DNA from 4 places in the Peribacillus sp. NPDC097197 genome. Region 3 is predicted to be linked to each of the others. Evidence: riboswitches for the same ligand, from Rfam matches in the RefSeq annotation. Region 3 holds a riboswitch; each other region holds the start of a gene.
What was found. Region 3 has a riboswitch for cobalamin ahead of ACQKL6_RS00260 (helical backbone metal receptor). Riboswitches for the same ligand answer to the same signal wherever they lie in the genome.

Region 1: another riboswitch for cobalamin. It lies ahead of ACQKL6_RS18605 (hypothetical protein); the one in region 3 lies ahead of ACQKL6_RS00260 (helical backbone metal receptor).
Region 2: another riboswitch for cobalamin. It lies ahead of ACQKL6_RS18190 (hypothetical protein); the one in region 3 lies ahead of ACQKL6_RS00260 (helical backbone metal receptor).
Region 4: another riboswitch for cobalamin. It lies ahead of metE (5-methyltetrahydropteroyltriglutamate--homocysteine S-methyltransferase); the one in region 3 lies ahead of ACQKL6_RS00260 (helical backbone metal receptor).

What each region holds. Positions count from the first base shown of each region.
Region 1 covers NZ_JBNNST010000020.1:7,781-13,716, forward strand. The annotation lists gene ACQKL6_RS18590 (transglutaminaseTgpA domain-containing protein) at 1-1,605, opposite strand, end outside; gene ACQKL6_RS18595 (DUF58 domain-containing protein) at 1,661-2,848, opposite strand; gene ACQKL6_RS18600 (AAA family ATPase) at 2,848-3,804, opposite strand; cobalamin riboswitch at 3,993-4,212, shown strand; gene ACQKL6_RS18605 (hypothetical protein) at 4,375-4,920, shown strand; gene ACQKL6_RS18610 (ABC transporter substrate-binding protein) at 4,924-5,874, shown strand.
Region 2 covers NZ_JBNNST010000018.1:49,410-55,610, forward strand. The annotation lists gene ACQKL6_RS18160 (YheC/YheD family protein) at 1-100, shown strand, start outside; gene ACQKL6_RS18165 (YheC/YheD family protein) at 130-1,200, shown strand; gene ACQKL6_RS18170 (YheC/YheD family protein) at 1,204-2,571, shown strand; gene ACQKL6_RS18175 (YheC/YheD family protein) at 2,568-3,764, shown strand; gene ACQKL6_RS18180 (YheE family protein) at 3,825-4,028, shown strand; gene ACQKL6_RS18185 (hypothetical protein) at 4,087-4,278, shown strand; gene ACQKL6_RS18190 (hypothetical protein) at 4,308-4,532, opposite strand; cobalamin riboswitch at 4,761-4,962, opposite strand; gene ACQKL6_RS18195 (MBL fold metallo-hydrolase) at 5,058-5,879, opposite strand.
Region 3 covers NZ_JBNNST010000001.1:52,718-58,918, reverse strand. The annotation lists gene ACQKL6_RS00270 (heme ABC transporter ATP-binding protein) at 1-1,074, opposite strand, end outside; gene ACQKL6_RS00265 (FecCD family ABC transporter permease) at 1,081-2,136, opposite strand; gene ACQKL6_RS00260 (helical backbone metal receptor) at 2,099-3,064, opposite strand; cobalamin riboswitch at 3,231-3,408, opposite strand; gene ACQKL6_RS00255 (ABC transporter ATP-binding protein) at 3,530-4,378, opposite strand; gene ACQKL6_RS00250 (FecCD family ABC transporter permease) at 4,375-5,373, opposite strand; gene ACQKL6_RS00245 (ABC transporter substrate-binding protein) at 5,388-6,201, opposite strand, start outside.
Region 4 covers NZ_JBNNST010000016.1:4,385-10,585, reverse strand. The annotation lists gene ACQKL6_RS17300 (ABC transporter permease) at 1-769, shown strand, start outside; gene ACQKL6_RS17295 (ABC transporter permease) at 774-1,559, shown strand; gene ACQKL6_RS17290 (acyl-CoA thioesterase) at 1,600-2,076, opposite strand; gene metE (5-methyltetrahydropteroyltriglutamate--homocysteine S-methyltransferase) at 2,069-4,375, opposite strand; cobalamin riboswitch at 4,516-4,714, opposite strand; gene ACQKL6_RS17280 (potassium channel family protein) at 4,997-5,419, shown strand; gene bcp (thioredoxin-dependent thiol peroxidase) at 5,482-5,952, shown strand; gene ACQKL6_RS17270 (aminopeptidase) at 5,964-6,201, shown strand, end outside.

The DNA of each region.
Region 1 (5,936 bases), on a different contig from region 3:
GAATCCCTTCGTAGGCTCAAATGGTACCCATCCCAATCCTGAAAAATAAACCTCCACCCATGAATGGGCATTATTATTCGTCACTTTATAGGCGGATTCACCTTTATAAATTGATTTCTCCCCTTCCGTATATCCCTTTACCCATCTTGCCGGAATGTTGGCGGCACGTAATAAAATGACCATCGCCGTTGAATAATTATCGCAATACCCAATTTGGGTCTCGAACAAGAATTGATCCACATAATCCTGATTATCGCCTGGATACGGAATGTCTTCTTTAGAATAGCTGAATTCAGGACCGTCGAAGTGATTTTCTATCGCCTTTGCCTTATCGTACCAATTATCCTCATTCACCGTAAGTTCGTTGGCCAGTTCATAGATACGGGTTGGCAATCCCTCCGGAAGCTGTGTATTGCTTTCCATGAGGACATCCATCGTTTCATCCTGTTCCGTAACTTTCCGTAAGTCAGCCAGATCATAGCTAGGCATTTCATAAACCAGTTCATATTCTTTCGTGGTAAGAGGCTTACTGCCTTCGTCTACCGAAATGTACTTGTCCATATTTGTATAATATTTAAACCAATCTCCATTCTCAGCCTCTACCTTCTTCAGGTACCCTGATTGGGGATGAAGAAGGTGAGAGTAACTTTCCATCATGGTTACCCTTGTATTCATGTCTTCCGTTTTCAACACTTCAGGAATCTCAAATTCTTTTATATCCTTCAAATCCTGACCATTAGAGAAACTGATATAGTCTTCCATTCCCTCAACGGAAACCCACCCTTTTCCGGTATAGATATCTTTGTTCTCGACTTTCCAATAGTGTCCGGTATTGGTCGTATTATAAAAAATGACCGTATTGTCCGGCTCTATCGACCCACCAAGTGATGAATCATCTTCGTCATACCCCACCCGTTTTTCAACGGAGCTTTCATCACTTCCTGTCACCTTATCGGAATAAGAAACAATGAACGGTACAGGGTCCGGCCATTGTGACGCGAACTTCGGAGCAGTGAAACCAACGAGGACGCTTACTAACAGCATCCCCGCTAGCATGATGGCCCATTTACTGAATGAACCTCCTGAAAACACCAATCTCTCTTGTATGGACAAGCGTAGCATGGCCAACACACCAAGCATCGAAAACCCGATGATGATGATCCTGATCATGGCCATATCCCCATCATATGGTGTGAATGTATCGAGAATCGATAGGAAAATGATCGTTAATATATAAAGTAAAAATATGTTTCGTCTCACCGTCACCCAGTAATGAATCAAGTATGTCACAAGCCAAAGAAGCACGAAAAACAACAGCGTTCTAAAGGGGTTGGAAAGCAGCTCCCACTTCCCCTCATACATATTCGAAACGTTAGCCGTTATATCCAGCAAATCACCAGTAAGCCATTTGAAGGTCAGGAAAGGATCTGACGAATACAAGAAATGGACCGCAATTAATATAAAGGCACTTACGAGGATGAAACGCACAAACCAGTGGATACCAAAATAGTGTAGGAGCAAGGAAAATAACACAAAGATAATGAAAATCAAGATATTTCCTGTATCCGTAAGCTTCTCTACGGGTCGTAACCATTCGGTAATCAATAGAAGACCAAATATATATAAGAGAACATGCATCCACCTTTCCGATTTGGTAGAATCAGCGTTCATTTGCCTTCACCTCGGTTCGTTCATTTTGAAGGTGACCCTGTTCAAAGAAGACCAACTTTATTCCACGAGCCAACGCCACCGACTTCGCACGTATTTCCTCACCCGTGAAGTCTCCCTGACTTTTCACGCAAAATACCGTCATCGCTTTATTCCCGGTAAATGCATTCCAACCTTCTATCTTTTCCATCGTTAATTCGGACACAATGAATATTACAGAAGCGTTTGATGGTACAACTCCCTTGTTCTTCTTTCCATTCCAGACGTTTGTATGTGTGGCCCTTGATTTTGCAAGACGGTAAAAGAGTCTTCTCCTCTGTTTACTGCCTCCTTTAGCCGGTACGGCCTCCATTGATCCCGTACTGGTTAACCCAACATCCATACCCTTCTTTATCAAGGCATGCACCAAAGAGGCCGCAAGTACGATAGCTTCTTCGAAGAAGGGAGAGGCGTACTCATCAAGCATAATAAATACATCACGGTTTTTCTGCACTTCAAATTCCTTCGTCATGATTTCACTTGTTCGGGCCGTTGCCTTCCAATTTATCCAGGATAATTGATCACCCGGCTGATACTCCCTGATTCCGGACACGACCGAATGTTCCCGCTGTATTTTTTTCGTCGTACCAACTTGTCCTTGATCGAAGACATGCTCCAACTGTTTATAATTCAACTCCTGATAAGCCGGGAAAACGGTGAGTTTCAAAGGGGCATGCACTGTCGCTTCTTTTTCATAGAGTCCAAAGAAGTCCCCTATTTTGAAGCGAACCGATTGGATGACATGTTCTCCTCTTGGCAGATTCTCCAGGGTATATGTCAATTGGAAGGATTGTTTAAATCCTGGAAAAACCAATGTTTTCTTTTCCAGTTCCATCGGCAAATCCTCTTCTACCACCATATATAAAAGAGGCAGTCTGTTTTTCCGGGAGAATACCAATGTCATATCTACCGACTCTCCGGCCTGGCATTCGTGTTTACTAATTCTTCTCTCCACTTCAAAAGCCTGAAGTGGATAAAACAGCAGAATCATAGAGTACGCACCGAACGGCAAAAAGGTATAGAAAATGAACCAACTGATAAACCCGCCTTGAAACATCGCAAAACAAAAGGAAATGAGCATAAGCACTATGATCCCACAGACATTCCTGTTTTTCTTCAGTATGGTAAGCACATTCCGCATTAGGTCACGGCCCTCTTCACGGGTACCTGCGTCGTAGCCACTATCTCATGTATCACCATGTCAGCATTCACCCCCGAGTAATTCGCTTCCGGATTAAGGATTAGCCGATGGGTAAAAACGAACGGAACCAAATGCTGCACATCATCAGGTAAAACGTAATCCCTTCCCTTTAGGAGCGCATAGGCTTGGGCTGCCTTCATTAGGGCAATCGATCCACGTGGGCTCACCCCAAGATATACACTTTCATGCTTACGTGATTGATTGGCTAACTCGACGATATACGTCTTTATCGTATCATCCACGATCACAGCCTTTGCCTCTTTCTGCAAATCTATCAGTTCCTCTAACGAAATCACGGATTCCAATTCTTCAATCGGAGCCGTATATTGGGCCCGATGCAACACTTCTATCTCTTCTGCCACTTCCGGATACCCCATCTTCATTTTCAATAAAAAACGATCTAGCTGTGCTTCTGGAAGTGGGTATGTGCCTTCGTAATCAATTGGATTTTGAGTGGCCATGACGAAAAACGGTTGTTCCAGTTTCCTTGTCACACCATCCACCGTCACGCTTGCCTCTTCCATTCCTTCAAGTAGGGCGGATTGCGTTTTCGGCGATGTCCGATTGATTTCATCGGCCAAAATAATATGGCCCATGATTGGCCCCGGTCTAAAGATGAACTCTTGTTCCTTCGGATTGAAAATCGATACCCCCGTTACATCGGACGGTAGCAAGTCAGGCGTGAATTGAATCCGTTTGAAATCCGCCCCGATGGACTTCGCTAGCGCCCTGACCAAGACGGTCTTCCCCACGCCCGGGACATCTTCCAATAAGACATGTCCACCAGAAAGGAGCGCCACAAGACTTAGTTCTGCTATATCTCTTTTTCCAATAATGACCTTTTCAATGTTTTCCAAAATCATATCCAGTTTCTGATTCACTTGTTTATAAACCATTCTCTACCTCCCATGATTATGTAAATCACTCATGCTTAACCCTTATTTATTCGACATCCATTTTACATTAACCTCCAATTTATCCTTACAAAGTGAGTTTACTAGAATAATACCCCTATAAAAGAGATTTCTTGAAATCTTTTCACTATTTAAGTAATTAATTATGATAGACTGGTACTAAGTGAATATAAACCTTGCAGAAAATAGGTGCTGACTTGTCAGCTTAATAGGGAATTCGGTGTAAAACCGAAGCTGTTTCCGCAACTGTAAGTGCTAATGAAATAAGAAATATGCCACTGTTTGTGAATGAATCCGCACGCACGATACCATTCATTCAATCCAAATGGGAAGGTTCTTAGAGTAAAATGATGCACGAGCCAGGAGACCTGCCTTTTTTTTATCGTATTTTGCTCTTCGGAAGTTAGGAGGATTGTACGGCAATCTTCCATCTTTTTTTCCGTTCGAGATACATAGATGATTGTTTGCCGACCAATACCTTTGGTCGGCTTTTTCTTTTGCGCCGAAAAGCAATACGCAGGTCATTCACATTATTAAAAAGGAGGAAAAATTATGGCAAAGAAGGATACCCGCTTTTTATGCTACCCATTCATGCGCGAATCAGTTTCAACCGTTGATTATGAAATTCGCACCGATTCATTGACGACTCAAATGGGACTGGCAGCGTCGTTCACGAAAGAGATTCCTGAAGTCTACAGGGATTTAATGGAACTGTTGCCGATGGCTTATCATTTAAATGGTTCTGCCCGGGGGAAATTGGCCATAACCGAAGACGGTCTAAACCGCCTAAGTGAAATCTATGACTATTATGTCGCTGAAGTGAAAGAACGCATCGAAACATTTGTGCTACCCCAAGGATCGACGGCAGCCTGTATTTTGCATACTTGCCGTAGTGAAGCCAAGAAATCCGTCCGTACCTTGCATAAAGTCAGTACGGAAAAAGATGTGCCCGCGATTCTTTTTGATTATGCTCATTTGCTTGCCAATGTTCTATTCGTGATGGCTGTCTATGTCAATAAACAACTGGGTGTCGAAGAGATTCCCTTTATCAGCAAATCCTATCCAACCAAAACAATGAAAAAGAAAACGGAGGAATAAAACATGATAAGAACAGTAAGATCCAGTTGGATTGCCCTTCTGATGGTCGCCCTTTTCCTTACAGGATGTGCCTCGAATGATGATCAGAAATCGATAGAGAAAAAAGATCCTGCAACAACTGAAGAAGTCAAATCCTATACCGTCACCGATGATAGTGGAAAAGAAATCACATTTGATAAGGTTCCGGAAACGGTCGTTTCACTTCAACCCAGTAATACGGAGATTTTATATGCCCTTGGTGTAGGGAATAAGGTGATTGGAGCGACAGATTTCGATAACTATCCTGAGGAAGCTAAAGATGTCGAGCGTGTCTCTGATTCAATGACAATCAATTCCGAAAAAATCATCTCTTTGAAACCGGATGCCATCATTGCCTACACAATTGGCGATGAAGCAGCATTAAAGCCGCTTGAAGATGCGGGAATTCCCATTTTCATTATTAAATCAGCCGTGACCTTTGATGATGTATATAGCGATATTGATCAAATTGCCAAAGTCATGGGCGTAACGGACCAAGGGGAAGACCTAGTCAAAAACATAAAAAAACAAATCAAAGATGTTGAAGAAAAAGTGGCGAGTGTCGATTCTAAAGAAAAAACATATTTCGAAATCAGCCCTTCTCCGGAAATCTATACAGCGGGAGCTGAAACCTTCCAGCAAGAGATCTTGGCGTCTGCCGGTATCGAAAATATCTTTGCCGACCAAAAGGGCTGGGCGAAAATAGCAGATGAAGAAGTCGTCAAGCGCAACCCGGATGCCATCATCACAACCGTAGGCTATGTGGACAATGCTGTGGATGAAATCAAATCCCGTAAAGGTTGGAAAGATGTCAGCGCCGTGAAGGAAGACCAAGTATATCAGCTTAGCGAAGACGTCATGTCACGTCCCGGACCGCGTATCGGAGAAGCCGTAGAACTAACTGCAAAGACCATATATCCGCAATTATTCAAATAAAGACACACTCAAAGCCCGCATGAAATCAAGCATGCGGGTTTTGTATTCTAATTTTTATATTT
Region 2 (6,201 bases), on a different contig from region 3:
AGTGAATTCGAAGCCCTCAAAAAAATTCCAAGGTACCTATGAAACATTCCGGCCATCTGTAAAGTCGATTATTGAGTTTATGTATGCGATAAATGAGTGAAGACCATCCATAAAAGGAGTTGCTGGCACGTGTTAATAGGGCTAATGTCCACGAAAGATACACAAGAAAATCATTATTTCACCGAGCTAGCCAAGACGGCTAAAACCCTTGGCATGAATGTTTGTAAGTTCGTACCGGAAAATATGGACGTTGATTCGAAGAAAATCAAGGGCGAGCGCTTTGATGGGGAAAAAGAAGTTTGGCTTCCTGCTTCACTTGACCTTCCTGATTTTGTATATGACCGTTGTTTTCATGGCATTTCCCGTGAGCATAATGATATACGTGAGAAAATAAATTGGTTAAAAGAAAACTCGAATTTTCTTGGGCTTGGCCTCCCTGGCAAATGGGATGTTTACCGAACATTGAAAACCAATCCCCTGCTTCAAGCCTTTTTCCCAGAGACGGAGCGGGTCACGACACCTGAGCAAATAATCGAGCACATGGAACGCCTGGAAAAAATCATCATTAAGCCCGAGTTTGGATCAGGCGGTCTTGGCATTTACCTTCTGACGAAAACTAAGGAAGGCACAACCGTCTCCATGACCAAAAAAGGAACGAAATATGACCGCCAATTCGAATCAAAATCGCAACTGAATAAATGGCTACAGCACTTATTAACTCGCTATAGTTACCTATGTCAACCTTATTTAGAATTGAGCAACCAGAAGAACGAACCATTCGACTTACGGATTTTGCTTCAGAAAAACGAAAAAAACCAGTGGCTGGAACGGGGGCGGGGCATTCGTCTTGGGAAACAAGATCATATCACTTCCAATCTGACGACTGGCGGAGAAGCCTTATCGCTTGAAGACTTCATGAAAAAGAATCCTGATTCCATCCCGGTAACCGTCGAACAAACCATCCAGCATATCCTCCGGACTCTCCCTGTGGAGACGGAAGGCGCTTTTCAAAGGCTATTCGAACTTGGAATCGATTTAGGCATCGATAAGGCGGGGAAAATTTGGATTTTGGACATTAACTCCAAGCCCGGAAGAAAGATCATCCAAACACTCCAACCAGAGTCCATGAAAGAAATTTATCAAGCCCCGTTCAAATATTGCCAATATTTATCCGAACATCTTCTGAAAGCAGGTGAATGACCCATGCGAAAGACATACCCTGCAGAGATTGCCAACATCCCCGGCCACGTCCTTTTTTATCCGTCTGACCTTGGGGAACTGGGGGATATCGAATTAATTTATTTTGGGCAGCATTCCTGCCCTGCAGCCGTCAAGCCAAATCCAGCCATCAAGCAATCAATCGTACTCTCGAATAGTCTTGCAGATTCTTTGATGTTCAACGAGATCGATACTCCCCTTCATTTATTTATATACGGGAAGAGCCTTCATATCGGCCCGCTCATTGGAATTTTCTCATCAGGCTTCACAGGCATTTCCAATAAACCGCTTGGGGAACGTTCCGGCTTTTTTTCGAAATTACTTTCTCTCAGTCAAACAACCGGTTGTATCCCCTTTGTTTTCGGTGAGAATGTCATCAATTGGGATCAAGAAACGATTAAAGGATATGTATATGAGAAGGAAAACTGGCAGATCAATGAATTCCCTTTTCCCAACGTCGTATATGACCGGCTTCCCAACCGAATGACGGAAAACCGTGAGGGGCCAAAGGAAGTGAAGCAAAAGTTCCAAAAGGAATATAAGATTCCTTGGTACAATCCTGGTTTCTTCAATAAATGGGATGTTTACGAACGGTTGAATGCGGATGATCGGGCTTTGCCATTTTTACCGGAGACCTACCCTTTTCAATCTCTATCCGTCGTCGAGACGCTTCTGTCGCATTATCGCCAAGTCTATATCAAACCCATTCATGGTAGCCTTGGCCTCGGCATTCATCAAATTCTGTATGATAAGCATGAAAATGTCTACTATTGCCGGTATAAAAATGAGGAACAGGAAAACAAATTACAAAAGTTTTCCACACTCGAATCCATCCTCAAACATGTATTTCATAATCGACCGCTTGAGAACCTGATCGTTCAACAAGGCATCCCGTTAATCCGCTCTTCAAAGCGGCCAGTGGATTTCAGGGTCCATACGAACAAGGACAGCAATGGGGTTTGGCAAGTGACGGCCATCGCCGCAAAAGTTTCCGGGGCTGGCAGTGTGACGACCCATATTAAAAGCGGCGGGGTCATCAAGACGGTTGCCGAACTATACGGAGATGACGAAGAAGCTAAACGGATCGAGGAAAAGCTATCAGAAGCCGCTCTTATATTAAGTGAAAGCATCGAGGAGCACCTAGATGGCATCATAGGAGAAATCGGCTTCGATTTCGGATTGGATAAAAAAGGGCAAGTATGGATGTTCGAAGCTAATTCTAAACCAGGCCGTTCTATCTTTTCCCATCCAAAGTTAAAGGAATTTGAACTTTTAACCAGGAAGCTCAGCCTTGATTATGCCATTTATCTTACCGAACAGACGATTTCACAAACGATTGGTACACAGAAATGAACATTTTTTATGATGTTCCCTCTGAGAGATGGAGCCATAACGAGGAAGATATGCAGCTATATGCGGGAGCCGCGAATGAGGAAATCCCTTTTAAGCAGGACACCCAGGATCAGACACTTTTTCCGATTACTTTATTTCCGGGAAACCGGGTGCTAGTCGTTGGTATCTTGACCTCTCTAGATCCAAAGAAGGAATCAGGTATAGGGGGGAATTTGACACTTTTTCAGAATTTATCTCAATATTTATCGAATCATGGGATATTGGCCTATGTATTCACGGTTGAATCCTTGCTTTCCAACTACATGAAAGGCTTCATCTTTTCTCCACAAACGAACACATGGAATGAGGTAAAATTACCACTGCCCGATATCGTTTATAATCGCATTCCCAAAAGGGGATTCGAAGCATCGGAAAGTTTTCAAGAACTCCTTTCCTTTTTTAAAGAACATCGTATCACTTTATTCAACCCTCATTTTTTAGATAAGTACTTGATGTACGAAGCATTGACGGAAGATGGATCTCTAGCCCGCCATCTTCCATCGACCATAGACCTATCCGACCCTACCCAACTAGCGGACTTCTTACATTTCCACAAACATATTTATTTGAAACCATGCAAAGGAAGCCAAGGTAAGGGCATCTACACCCTGCTAGAAAAACCTGATGGCACCCTCCAATTCAATAGCCTGAAACATCAGGAATTGTATTCTGATTTCTCCGCGTTTTGGGAAGCCAATAAGGCGTCGCTCAAAAAGAGGGGGTATCTGGCCCAACGAGCGGTCATTCCAAAGAAACTGAATGGACACCGATACGATTACCGTATTCTTGTTCATTATGAAAATGGGTTTTATAAAGTGACCGGCAAGGGCGTGAGGATGTCGCAAACCCAGGAAATCACAACCCATACACCAAGGGGGGGAAAGCTTTTTCCCTATCAGCAGCTACAAACGAGGCCGTTAAACAGGAAGTTGGCGAACATTGCGCAAAGATGTGGAATCATCCTCTCCAGGAAGTTTGGCTTTCTTGGGGAATTCTCCATTGATATCGGGGAAGATACATCCGGTGCTCTATTCATTTATGAAGTCAATTCAAAACCCATGCAATTTGATGAAGAGGAAATTGAAGCGAGCCGCCTACTACATTTAAAAAACCTGTTCATTGAATTAACTTTTCCGAATCACATAAGAAAATAACCTCCATCCTGCTTTTTCCATTATAATGAAATGAGAAACAGCGATATGGAGGTTATACATATGATTACGCATTTTCAATGGAAGCCGTTGCACAAGAATTTACCTGGCTGGAAGATTTCCTTTTACTTCAATAAATTGGCCGTCCAAGCCCTCTATCATAAAGATGGGTCCATTGAGTGGTTAACCAATCCGCCTGTAGAGTCAGAGGAAGAAAAACTCAAGGGCATGATTCATGATTTAATGGTGTACCACGTGTACGACTAAATAGAATAAAGAATCCCTCTTTGGCTAACACTAATAAAAAGCCAAGGAGGGATTTCATTTGGATAAAGAAAAGATTACATTTCTGAAGGATACCGAGTATGACGGTAAGGATTCTGTATATCTCGATATCGATCGTATCATCAATGAAGGACTTGCTGGCGGAAACGTCTATGAAGCCGCGGACACCTTGAACATTGAGGAAGCCCATGACTTTCATGATGAAACGGAACCGAACATCAATAAAGATTGAAAACAAGGGCTTCCCTTATGGGCGGCTCTTTACTTGATTTCTTGATAGCCGAATATTTCTAGATTCACTTGGCTAAAGGCTCTTTCAAGATTTGCTTCGTATTCTTTCCTATCTTCTACGTTTTTGCCATGAACCTGGATTTCCTCAATCAAGCTTGCTCGGCAATCATCTAAAGATATCATTTCTTCCACACAAAAGTTACGCATGATTTGCGCTTTTAAATAGTCCGTAAAATGCTCAACTGTACCAAACAATGATATGGCCCCCTATGATAGCTGTCCTGTCTAATTAACAGGATTCTTTTTGAATATTGTCCAATATGGACTTGTAAAAAACAAAAAACAACTTCCCATTCAGAAGTTGTTAGAGTGCAAACGAAACATAACAAAAATGACCATGATTCCCCATTTTTCTACAAAAATAAGAAAGCATGTTCTTGCTAATTTTTCGCACTTAACACCCCCTATCCTCGTAGGTTTCTGGCGTTGTGCTAAAAACGGGCAGGTCTCCTGGCTCATGATCATCGCTTTTCGAACCTTCCCATCTTTTCTTGCAAAAAAGACAGTGGCATTCCTTCGAATCGCTCTCATTTACAGTTGCGGGACAGCGTCGGATTCTAACCGACTTCCCTTTTAAGCAGATAAGCTACACTTTCTTATCTGCACCCATTTCTAGACGAAATACTATTTTTCAGTTTAACTGTATCAAATTTTCACTAGGATTACAATGAGGCTCCTGCCTTGTTCTTGGGCCCTATCTATCCTCTTTCCTCTTATTCATCATTTCTTCCTGTCCTCTGAATACACCCTACTCTCTTTCAGGATCGATGTAATGATATGCTCCGAATCCCATTCATGACCGGATATCTCGATAAGCGGATACCGATTAGGCAACACGTTTTGCTGAATTTCATGGACTTCCAATCCTTGATCATGCAAACGCAGAATTTCACCGCGCAGATTTTCCAAGTAACTGAGCTTTCTTTCAAACATTTCCTTTCCGTTCGGGACATATCCGGCATGGCAGCAAAAGACCTCTTTAAAATCATACTGAAGCAGTTTCTTGATGGATTCCATGATGACCGGGATAGATTCTTCCCTTAAAACTAGCTTCGTTTTCGGCGTTACAAACAGGTCACCCGAAAACAGCATGCCATTACTATGGTTCAGGTAAACCATATGGTCCCTCGAATGCCCTGGCGTAAAGATTGGCTCCCATGTTTGAGTGCGTGAATGGACGACCCCTCCTAATGGTTCTGCCTTGAAGGCATCCCTATCTCCCCAAAAAACTCTACGGTAAACGGGATATTCTGCATCCTTTGCACAAATATCGAGGGACATCGGATGAATATAGATGGGAACGTTCCTATGTTCCTGTATCCATGCGGCCCCACCCGTATGGTCCTCATGATAATGCGTCAGCGCAACCATATCGTAATCAGCGGTTTCAAAGAATGGAGTAAGTTCCTTCAACAAGATTTTTGCACCCGTATCAACTAACATGCCATCGGTTAAGAACACATTCACGCTCATGCCTGATTTGTTTCCTTCCGGTGTCCCTTTTACGCAAACCACATCGTTTATCGTTTTCATTTCCAGCATGACTTTCCACCCCAATCATTTTTTTGGAAAAACTCATCATCCTTTATTTACTAATTTACTTACAATAAATGTATTATCTCTCCATACTTTTTACAAGTATAATATTTTTTCTAATGATGGGAGTGATCAAAGTCCATATTCTTACGCAGACAGGCCATGTAAGATCCGGGACGTTCCGTGTAACTTAGCAAATGGCCACTATAATCTGGGCAAGTAGATCGTTTGATTCATAATCTTGATAAAATTCAAAAAATAATTGACATTACTGTATTTAACAAATAATATAGATTATATTAAAAAAATAATAAAATACTAAAATAGT
Region 3 (6,201 bases):
ATCTCTTAGAAGTCGATATGACACTGTATCCAAAAACACGGCCGTCATCATTCCGACGGTTTCCTGCGGTTCAAATCCGTATGTCTTCAAATACTCAGCCATTTCAGCAATATGGTCATCACAATTGTAATCGTAGTGGACATGTCGATTAACAAAGTGCTGATGCCACCCCGTTCCCGAACCAGTTACGCCGGATGACATGGTTCTAAGCGGAATGGGTGAACTTAAATGAAGGAACTCCGGAGCCTGGTTCAGATAACTTTCATTGATCTCCAAAGGGTCCAGCTCTCCTGTATGCTTCTCGGGTACAATGAACATTTGCGGCTTAGGTAAGGCAGGATGAGGATGTTTTTCGATTTTTGTCCTATATACCTCCTGAATCCGCTCCTGCTGAAGCACTTCATTCGGCACGTCAATCACTTGGACTCGCCCTTTTTCAAGCAACATCAGGCGATCGCAATATAAGCCAGCCAAGTTCAAGTCGTGAAAAATTGAAATGACCGTCAATTGTTGTTCCTTAGCCATTTTCCTCATCAAATCAAGAAGTTCTTTTTGATAAGACAGATCCAGGTGGTTCGTCGGTTCGTCGAGAAAAAGGATTTCCGGTTCTTGTGCAAGAGCTTGTGCCAACAAAACACGTTGTCTTTCCCCGCCTGACAAACGTTCAAAATGCATTTCCTGAAAGACTGCCACTCCCGTTTGCATCATCACGCGTTGAACGATTTCTTCGTCTTCAGACGTCCAACTATGAAACCACCCTGTTTGATGGGCATATCGCCCAAGGGCAACGGTCTCTTTTACTGTATAGGAAAAAGCCAATGAGGAATGCTGCGGCAAAACGGCGATGACCTGTGCCAGTTGTTTGGACGAATATCCCTGTAGGTCTTTCCCCTTAATATCGATGGTTCCCGCCTGATACGGCAGGATACCGCTAAGCATCCCCAATAGCGTCGTTTTCCCACTTCCATTCGGACCAAGAATACCGAATAATTCTCCTTTTTTCACATCAAACGAGACGGAGTCCAAAACCGTTTTATTATCATATCCTCCTGTTAACCCTTTAACTTCAAGCATACACTTCTACCCTTCTCTCCGTCTCTTTAATAAAATAAATGCGAATGCCGGCGCACCGATAAGCGAAGTAATAACACCTATCGGCAATTCTGTCGGTGCGATGATCGTTCGTGCCACCAGATCAGCCAATATTAAAAATCCGCTTCCCACAATCAATGATAATGGCAACAGATGCGTATGGTCTGGCCCCCAAATCCTGCGGACCAAATGGGGGATGACCAGCCCTACAAAGCCAATCGTCCCTGATACGGCAACGGCAGCCCCTGTCAGTATCGAGCCGGCGATCAGAATCAGCATCTTCCTCCGCTGAACATTCACGCCTAGGTGCCTCGCACGGTCTTCCCCAAATGTCATGGCATTCAATTCGTGGGTGTTCATCATCAATACGAGAGAACCAACGAGGAAAAATGGCAAAATGATCGTGACATGACTCCAACCACGCATCGAGACACTTCCCATCAGCCAGCTGATGATTTGCCTTAACTCCTCACCCGTCAATGCAATCATCAATGAGATGAAAGCACTTAAAAACGAGCTGAAAATGATGCCGGTTAAAATAATCGTTTCTACCTTCATGGAACGATCCATTTTTCTTGCAAAGGTCAATACGCAAAAAATCGTCAACAATGAAAAAAGAACGCTTAATGTAGGCAGTGTATATAGGCCCAAAAACGGCAGTGACAAATTCAAAAACAACGTTAATACTGCACCAAGCGAAGCCCCTGAGGATATTCCCAGGGTATAGGGGTCAGCTAGGGGATTCCTGAGCAATCCCTGAAATGCTGCCCCTGCTATTGCAAGGGATGCCCCAACCAAACTTGCAAGCACGACCCTCGGCAGGCGGATGTTCATCACGATATTCGTCAGTGTCCCATCCGGTTCCATGGCCAGGGGCAAATGAAGGACTTCCTTGCCAATGATTTGCAAAAGCACTGGTATCGGAACAGAAACCGATCCTAAGGAAACACCGATCAATATCGAAATAACCAAAAATGATAGGGCAAATACATAGGCCAATGCCCGTTTAGTTTTTAAATACGTTCGGATAGACTGATTTGGCAAGTTCCTCTACTCCCTCTATAAGCCTAGGACCGGAACGAGTGACAATATCTGAATGGACATCGAAAACCTCACCATTCTTAACTGCCTGAATGTCGGCCCATCCATTTCTTCCCGTTACCTCTTTGACTGGATCTCCTGTGTAATAACCATAGGTTGTAATGATGACATCCGGGTTGGCCGCTATCATCGACTCTTCATCGAGTTTTACCCAGCCATCCAATTCACCTGCGACATTATCCGCTGAAATGATGTCCAGCATTTCATCCATGAAAGTATTTTTTCCCGTTGTATAGATTTCAGGTGACGGTGAAACCTCTACAAAAACACTTTTTCTATCCTCACTCTTGATTGCCTTAGCCTTTTCTTTGATCTTTTCCAGCTTGTTCTGCATCGTCTTGACGATTTCCTTTGCCTTATCCAGTTCCCCTATTGCCGTTCCAATCATCTCGATAGACGTATACACTTCTTTAAAGCTTTTAGCATCATTGACGATTATAACTGGAATACCCGCATCCTTAAGCTGTTGGATTCCTTCTTTGGAATTATGGGCACTCTCATGAGCAAGAACGATATCAGGCTGCAAGGCTAAAATCATCTCTGTATCTATTTCCATTCCACCTATCTTCTGAATATCTTTCGTTTCTTCCGGGTAATTGTCATTTTCAGACACTCCAATCACTTTCTCACCCGAACCTAGCGCAAAGACCGCTTCTGTATTACTTGGGATTAATGAAACGATTTTTTCTGGTTTCTGCTCGATGGTGACTTTGTTACCCACTGCATCTTGTAACGAAAGCGGGAAGCCCTGGTTAACAGCTTGTTTTGTCGACTGGTTTTCTCCTGTTCTATCCTGAGAGGCATCGCTACAGCCAACCAATATACCGACCATCAATCCCATCACAAGCATGAAACTATATATCTTCCTCATCTTAAAACCTCCATCATTTTTGTGTTCATTTCTGGACCTTCACACATGTGTTGCGAATATCAAAAGCCATACAAAAAAGCATCCCCCATCAAAACGGAGGATGCTTGTATGGCAACGGAACAAAAAAGGGACATAGCTCTGCCACACACCTCCCCATCCGCGTGGTTACCGGTGTACAATTTTGGCAGGTCTCCTGGCTCATGGTCATTGCTAACGGCACCTTCCCATATTATTCATACAGTGGTATACATCCGTTAACTCCCATTTACAGTGGCGCGACCGCGTTGGCATTTCACCAACTTCCCTTTCAAGTCCTTACAGACACCAAATTGTTCATATGTATATAATTTCACTGCCTTTCATTATACACCATATAGGAAATCGTATTATATGATATTTCAGATTACTTTAAATTAAGATTTGGAACGCAAAAAGGCAACCATCACATGGCTGCCTTCTATAGCTTTAGATGTCACTATTAAAACGGCATGTACTTTGATCACGTAAAAGACCTAGATCTTTCGGCACCATCGTTTCAATCAAAAAGTCATCCTCTTCCTCATAAATGATTTTCTTCATTTCGATTCCGAAGTACTCTTTCATCCGGGCTTCCGTCATCACTTCGCGGACTTCGCCATACACCACACGCTTTTCCTTGGCAGTCATTAAAACATGGTCAGCCAAGTAGAATGCGTGGTTCGGATAATGCGTGTTTATGATACAAGAAATGTTCTTCTCTTTCGATAACCGCTTAAGTGTCTGTAAAATCACGATTTGCTTTTGAATATCAAGATGCGACTCCGGCTCATCAAGAATCAATACATCCGGATCCGATACAAGCGTCCGGGCAATCAAGGCCAGCTGCAATTCCCCACCACTAACGGAATTACAGGACTTTTTGGCAAGGTGAGCAATGCCAACCATTTCAAGAGCAGCGATGGCAGCCTCCCGATCCTTTGCAGAAGGCTGGGACAGCGTACTGATATAAGGCGCCCTTCCCATAATGACAAGCTCTTCCAAAGTAAATCCGAAAACCATTTTATGTGCCTGAGGAACATAACCGATTCGTTTCCAGATCGTTTTGCGTGATAGCGCAGTAAGCGGCTTTCCGTCGATGAGCGTTTGACCCTTTTTCCAATCAAGAAGGCCGGTGATACACTTCAGCATCGTGGTTTTACCGGCACCGTTCGGGCCAAGGATCGCCATGATCTCTCCGTCATTCAACGAAAAGTCAATGTCGGTCTGGTAAAGAAAAGGAGCTTTCTCTCTTTTTTTAGCATAGAAAAAATTCCCTCCCTGCACCTCGATTTTCATGACCACCCACCTCCTGTCTTTCTAAGTAGAATCGCAAAAAATGGTGCGCCGATAACGGCTGTCAATATCGATAGCGGAATTTCCGTAGCCGTTACAGAACGAGCCAGATTATCGATCAGGAGTAAATAGGCGCCACCAACCGATAGGGATACCGGTAAGACAAGTTGATTGTTGTTCCCGACAAGCATTCTTGCCACATGAGGGATAATCAATCCAACCCAGCCAATGATACCGGCTATCGCTACAGAAGAAGCCGTAATTAACGTCGCACCAAGAATGACCGTCCACTTCAATCTAGTGACCGGGATACCTAGCGATTTTGCTTCATCCTCAGGTAAGGTCAGTAAATTGATTCTCCAGCGTAGTGAATACAAAATCAAGATGCCGACAAGGATGATTGGTCCACCCACATATAAATCCTTGTATGTGGCCGTTCCAAGGCTTCCCATTAACCAGTATGTGATGGCTGGCAGCTTTTCCTCAGGGTCGGCGACAAACTTAATTAACGAGATCAACGCTTGGAAAAGGGCGGAGGTGACAACCCCAGCCAAAACAAGCATGAAGACCGGTGAATCTTTTTTGCCGCTGATTATGAACGTGAAAACGATGGCGGCTAAACCACAGCCAAGTGCCAAGACTTGAGATGCAAAACCATGTCCCAATAATAAAATCCCAAGGGAAGCACCGAACCCAGCACCTGCAGACACTCCTAGGATATCGGGACTGACCAAGGGATTGCCGAACATCCCTTGGAAAGAGGCGCCTGCAATCGATAGGCCCGCACCGATTAACAAGGCCAGTAAAATTCGTGGCAGACGTATTTGAAGGACCACTGTTTCTTCCATCTGTGTCCATGTTGGCTCGATTGGAAACACGGTTGAAAGCAATATTTTAATTTGAGTCCCTAAGTCCATTCCAAAGCGTCCGATGCTCAATGATAGGAGAACCATCGCAATGGGCAATATCCAGAAGAGGACCGTTTTCCATTTTTTCATTTTCATTCCCTACTTTACTGTTTTGCGGCTTCGGAAGATGGGTGAAGAATGTTCTCTACTTGTTCTTCCGTTACATCATAATCATAGAACTCTGAGTAGTAATCCGTGATTTCATCCTTCATATCATAATCAAATAGCTCGGGATGATTTTTCTGAGCCATCCATTTTAACATAAGAGGTGCATCACCGCTTGGTGGGAACCATCTATAGATGCCCAGCGGAATTTTATATACATTTCCTTCTTGTACAGCACTGACCTGACTCCAATCTTGTCCCTTCACTGTATTGTTCGTTAGGTCTTCAGGCTGAGTTGTCGAAAAGTTTGTAATGTAGATGATATCCGGGTTCCATTTGTAGATTTGTTCCATATTGACTTCTTTTGTTCCTGTAACTTCTTCTGCTGCTATATCATAGGCCCCTGTAGCATTTAACCATTGGTTACTAAAGAAGTTCTTCCCACCGACCATGATGCTTTTATCACTGTGCTGATAGAGGATCAATGCTCTAGGCTTTTCTTTATCCTTAATGCCATCTAATTTCTTATCCAATTCGGCTTGAACGGCTTGGCCTTTTTCCAAGAACTTGTCCGTTCTTTCGGTAGTGCCCGTAATTTCCCCAGTCAGTTCCAACCAACTGTTGAAGGTAGCCAATGGCTCCGCAGCTGCTGCATCCATAGGGTTGAGTGCCACAACCGAAACACCTGCATCTTCTAATTTGTTTATGGACTTTTGGTCCTGTGCTTTTTCAAAGTATAGTTGCGGATTGACTTTCATCAATTCTTCCACGTTCACTTCGCCATTTTTAATGAATGATGTATCTGCCTTTAAA
Region 4 (6,201 bases), on a different contig from region 3:
TCGCATGCGTTTTTTGATGATGCTTGCGTATCGAACCGATTATTATACCGGTATTTTAATTTATAGCATCAATATTGGTGCTTATTATTTCTTGTGGAATGCAATATATGGAGAGAAAAGTTCCATTGAAGGACTATCCAGCATGCAGATGACCACCTATGTGGCGGTTGCCTGGATGGCGCGCGCCTTTTATTTCAATAATATTGACCGTGAGATTGCCGATGAAATCAAGGACGGCAAGGTCGCAATCGAGATGATTCGGCCTTATAACTATTTAGGGATGAAGACGATGCAAGGCCTGGGTGAGGGGATTTTCCGTTTCTTTTTCTTCTCGATTCCAGGTATGCTGCTCGTCGCCATCATTTTCCCCATCCATTTGCCAAAAGAACCGGCAACATGGGGGCTTTTCGGAATTTCCCTGTTATTCAGCTTCATCATCAATACGCAAATCAACTTATTAACGGGAATCACGACATTTTTCTTATATAATAATGCCGGATTGATCCGGGCGAAACGGGTCATTGTTGATTTGTTTTCAGGCTTGTTATTGCCTATCAGCTTTTATCCAATCTGGGCACAGGACATCATGAAGTTCCTGCCGTTTCAAGGAATCAGCTATGTCCCGAGTATGATTTTCACGAATGGATACGGAACGGGAGACATCGGCATGGCTCTTTTACAGCAATTGATCTGGGTCATCATTCTCGTTATCCCCATCCAGGTTTTATGGATAGTCGCAAAAAAACAGCTGATTATTCAGGGAGGTTGATGGGATGTTTTACGTATCAATGTTTTTTCAATATGTGAGTCAATATATGAAAACGAGATTGCAGTACCGGGCTGATTTCGTCATCGAGATTCTTTCGGACTTGCTGAACCAAGTCGTGAATCTGGTGTTTATTTTAGTGGTCTTCGGACATACGGAGTTCCTAAGCGGGTGGAGCCGGGACGAAATCATATTCATATACGGTTTTTTCCTTATTCCGTTTGCGCTATTTTCATCCTTTTTCAACATCTGGGATTTCAATGATCGCTACATCGTCAAAGGGGAGATGGACCGGATATTAACAAGGCCGATTCACAGCCTGTTTCAAGTCATCTTGGAGCGGATTGAGCTTGAATCATTATTTGGAGTCGTGACTGGTTTGATCATCATCTTCTATTCCGGTGTTTCGTTAAACCTGGAACTAACTTGGTATGATCCGATTCTCTTCATCATCTTTGCAATCGGCGGGGCACTCGCGTATGCAGCCATCTTTGTTGCGATTGCAAGCATCGGCTTCTGGTCTGATGCCAAAACGTCCATCATGCCGATGATGTACAACATCGGGAACTACGGGCGCTATCCGGTTGATATTTATAACAAGGTCATCCGCTTTGTTCTGACTTGGGTGCTGCCGTTTGCCTTTGTCGGTGTGTATCCCGCTTCCTATTTTCTTAGAAAAGAAGAGTGGTACGCGTATGCATTCGCCACACCTGTTATAGGGGTCGTCTTTTTCATAATCTCGATCTTCATTTGGAATCAGGGTGTGAAAAGGTACCGCGGAGCAGGAAACTAAAAAAAATCCCTTCAACAATTTTGTTGAAGGGATTTTTTGCTTATATGCGTTTGTTTTTTCTCTCGAGATATCTAGCTTGTGCTTGGACGTACTGCCGCTTTTCTTCTTCCGTTTCCGGTTGGACCTGTGGAACCGGTATGGGCTTTCCATCTTCGTCTATCGCAAGCATCGTTAAAAAAGCGCGGGCGGTGAGTTGCTTTTCGCCAGTCAACAGGTTCTCCCGTTCTACTTTTACGAATACCTCCATTGACGTTCGATGGGCACAGGTGACATAGGCTTCCAAATTGATAGCATCCCCGGTCTTAATGGGGGCCAGGAAGTCAAAGGAGTCGCTTGAAGCGGTTACGACCGGTTTCCGGCAGTGGCGCATCGCTGCAATGCAGGCGATTTTATCCACATACGCCATCACTTTTCCACCAAAGATGGTATTGTGATGGTTTGTATCAGGTGGAAAAACGAGGTCCGTTAAAAACGTCCGTGACTGTTGAACGGGAATGCCTGTTGTTAAATCAGTCATTTTCCTGTTGGACCAATAGCTTATTCCGGACAACCGTTGCGGCTTCGACCATATTTTTCAGTGAAGCGACGGTTTCTGGAACGCCCCTTGTTTTCAGGCCACAGTCAGGGTTAATCCAAAATTGGTCTTTATCCAGTACCTTGATGCCACGTTCGATCATATCGACCATTTCTTCCACTGCAGGAACGCGAGGGCTATGAATATCATACACACCAAGGCCGATTCCTTTTTCATATGTTTTCTCCTCGAATGCGGAAGCGAGCTCGCCGTGGCTGCGGGACGTTTCAATGGAAATCACATCAGCGTCAAGGGAGGAGATGACATCCATGAAGCTGTTGAAATCACAATAGCACATATGGGTGTGTATTTGCGTTGTATCTTCCACACTCGAAGTGGAAATCAAGAATGAATGGACCGCCCAGTTTAAGTACTCATCATGGTCGCTTTTTTTCAATGGAAGGCCTTCACGCAGGGCTGGTTCATCGACTTGGATCATTTTGATCCCTGCTGATTCCAGTGCCTCTACTTCTTGTTTCAAGGCCAATGCCAATTGATAGCAGATATTTTCCCGTGAAATATCGTCACGGACGAACGACCAGTTCAGAATCGTAACAGGACCGGTCAGCATTCCCTTCACCGTTTTTTTCGTCAAGGCTTGTGCATACACACTTTCTTTGACCGTCATCGGATCGAGGAAATGGACATCTCCATAGATGACGGGAGGTTTTACGCAGCGGGAGCCGTATGATTGAACCCAGCCTTTTTCAAGGAAGACGAATCCGCCCAATTTATGGCCGAAAAACTCGACCATATCGGTTCGTTCAAACTCCCCGTGTACAAGGACGTCCAATCCGATTTCTTCCTGGATATCAATCCATCTGCTAATCTCCTCGTTCACGAATGCTTCATATTGATCAGCCGTCCATTCACCGCGTTTGAATTTCCCGCGGGCCTGTTTAACTTCCGCGGTCTGCGGAAAGCTTCCAATTGTCGTGGTTGGAAGGAAGGGCAGGTTGAAATACGCCTGTTGTTTTTGATAGCGCTGTTTAAATGGCAGGGTACGGCCATGGGATTGCTGCTTCGCCTGTTCGACAGCGGATTGAACGTCTTTATGGTTTCTGGCCTTTGAATTATTTAAGGTCTGCCATGCAGCTTTGTTTGCCGTCACCTTTTCTTCGATTGATTCTGGACCTTCGTTGTTTCCTCTGACCAAAAGTGTGATTTCTTCTAGTTTCTCATCAGCAAAGGCAAGGGCTTCTTTCACTTCGCTAGCTAATTCTGTCTCGTTTCGAACCGTCACTGGAACATGTAGCAGGGAGCAGGAAGGTTGAAGCCAAATTCGATCTTCGGCTACGTGTTTCGTAATGGACTCGACCAACTTGATTTTTTTCGTCAAGTCAGAAAGCCAAATGTTTTTCCCGTCAATCACACCGGCCCCAAGTATTTTATCTTGCGGGAAACCGACTGTTTGAAGATTGCTGAGATTTTTTCCTTTGTCATGGACCAAATCAAGGCCGATTCCTTGAACGGGCAAGTCGATCACTTCTTGGTAGTGCTCTACAGCATCAAAGTATGTTTGCAGCATGATGTTCAGGTTGGGGACAGCTTCGTTCAATTTTTCATACAGGTATGTAACAGTTTTCATCTCGTCTTTGGAAAGGGAAGAAACAAGGGAAGGTTCATCGATCTGCACCCACTTCACGCCTTCTTGTTCCAGCTCTCGCAAAATTTTTGTGTATAAAGGCAACAGGCTCAGGATGATGGCCGGAAGATCTTTTTTATCATAGCCCTTTGACAAAGAAATGAATGTGTAAGGTCCGACTATAACCGGTTTCGTATCGATTCCTAGTTTTTCCTTGGCTTCGCGGTAAGCGGCAAGCGGCTTGTTTTCTGTCAACGTAAGCTGGGACTGTTTTAGCTCTGGAACGATATAGTGATAATTTGTATTGAACCATTTCGTCATTTCGGAAGCGACTTCATCCTTGTTCCCACGGGCCATTGAATAATAAACGGAAAGGGGGACCATGCCACCTTTATAAGCCGAATAGCGTTCTGGCACCAGGCCGAACATGACGGACATATCGAGCATTTGATCATATAACGTAAAGTCGTTGACCGGGATGATATCGATGCCTTGATCTTTTTGTTTTTGCAAATTGCCTAAACGGATCGCTTCCAATTGCGCCATGAATTCCGTTTCATTTAATGTTCCAGCCCAATAGGCCTCTAATGTACGTTTCCATTCACGATCCTCACCGATTCGTGGGTACCCTATATTACTACTTTTCAACACATCCATCTCCTTTTAATGAAATAACAACAAAAAAAGCACCCCTAACCGTCAAAAGAGAAAGTTAGAAATGCTTAAAATAAAGGGGCACGAAAATACCCCTTATCATTATAAGGTCCCTAACACCTCCCTATCTCCCGTAGGTTAAAACAGTGTTGTCGAAATAGGCAGGTCTCCTGACTCAGGGAACTCTTACTTAGCACTAAAAGCCTTCCCAATCCAAAAAGACCAGTGGCATCAAACAAAAGCGCTATACATTCCCATTACAGTGGCGGGACCGTGCCGGAATTACACCGGACTTCCCTTTTAATCCTAAAAAGCTTAGGAACCTATCTCCACATATGAAATTCATAAAAAACTCCGTCCGCATAAACACGGAAACTAAAATTTACAAAATATTATAAAAACTTAACCCATCTTAGCATATCCCGGCCAAATGGGTCAACAAGGAAAAAGTCGGGAAATGGGGTCTGACCCCCACCATGTGGCACGAGAACCCATGCTGTATCTATGTTTTCTTGATGGTGCAGCAGCTGGGAAATAGGGTCTGACCCCTAAAACGAGCATATATTGACTCGCAAAAGAGTATGTATAAGGGAAGTGGGTTGTTTTTGAAATGAGGCGTGGGGGATGACCTTTTATATTTTGATTGTGGGGATTATCTTTTGCATGGTGATGAGCATTCGGACCTTATTTCTTTCTGAGTCGGAGGCAAAGAAGTTTTCTCTTGAAGATATGCTGTGGCTCGGCAATTTATATGCGACATTATTAGTCGGTTTTGCACTGATTTATTTATTATACGAGCTTCAGAATCATTCGGTGATTCTTGATATGGGCAATCGCTTGGATGGAACCTTTTCCGAGCAGCTGAAGACTTCATTTTATTTTAGTGCGATGACGATGTTCTCCGTCGGATATGGGGATATCTCCCCAATCGGCATTGGCCGGATGATCGCGACAATCCAAGCATTCATTGGCTATACGCTTCCTGCGGCATTTGTGATCAGGGCTGTCATCGATTTTGAACAGAAGGAAAGAAAGAACAAGAAATGAAAGTTGTGTTTCTTTCGATTATTGGGTACGCTTACCATGATGAAAGAAATGGAGGGTTTAGAATGACGGTCGAAATTGGAGAAAAAGCACCAGACTTTCAATTACCAGCAAACAACGGAGAACAAGTTACCCTATCAGGATTCAAGGGTAAACACGTTGTATTATATTTTTACCCAAAAGACATGACACCCGGTTGCACGACGGAGGCTTGTGATTTCCGTGATGCTAATGAACAATTCGAAGAGCTTGATGCTGTCATCATAGGCATTAGCCCGGACCCGGTAACACGTCATGAAAAGTTCATTGAAAAACATGGGTTGCCTTTCCTGTTGCTTGCTGATGAAAAGCAAGAAGCCGCTGAATTATATGGTGTATGGAAATTGAAAAAGAACTTCGGTAAGGAATACATGGGCATTGAGCGTTCGACTTTCCTGATTGATAAGGAAGGAACGATCGTTAAAGAATGGCGTAAAGTCAAAGTAAAGGGCCACGTCGAAGAAGCGTTGGAAACTCTTCGCGACCTAGAAAAATAAGGTACAGGCTAATGAAGGATGAGCGACTTATCAAGCTTGCCAAGCAGCTGATTCATCATTCACTGAGGCTGCAGGCGAAAGAGCGGGTCTTGATCCGTGGGCCTGTTGCAGCCAAAGCCCTATTGAAGGAACTGATTGACGAAGCCTATAGAATGGGGGCCTATCCTTATGTGGAACTTGAAGATGACGAAATTACCAGTCATCTGCTAAAAGGAAATGTTAAGGAACAGCTCGATACCTTATCGAAAT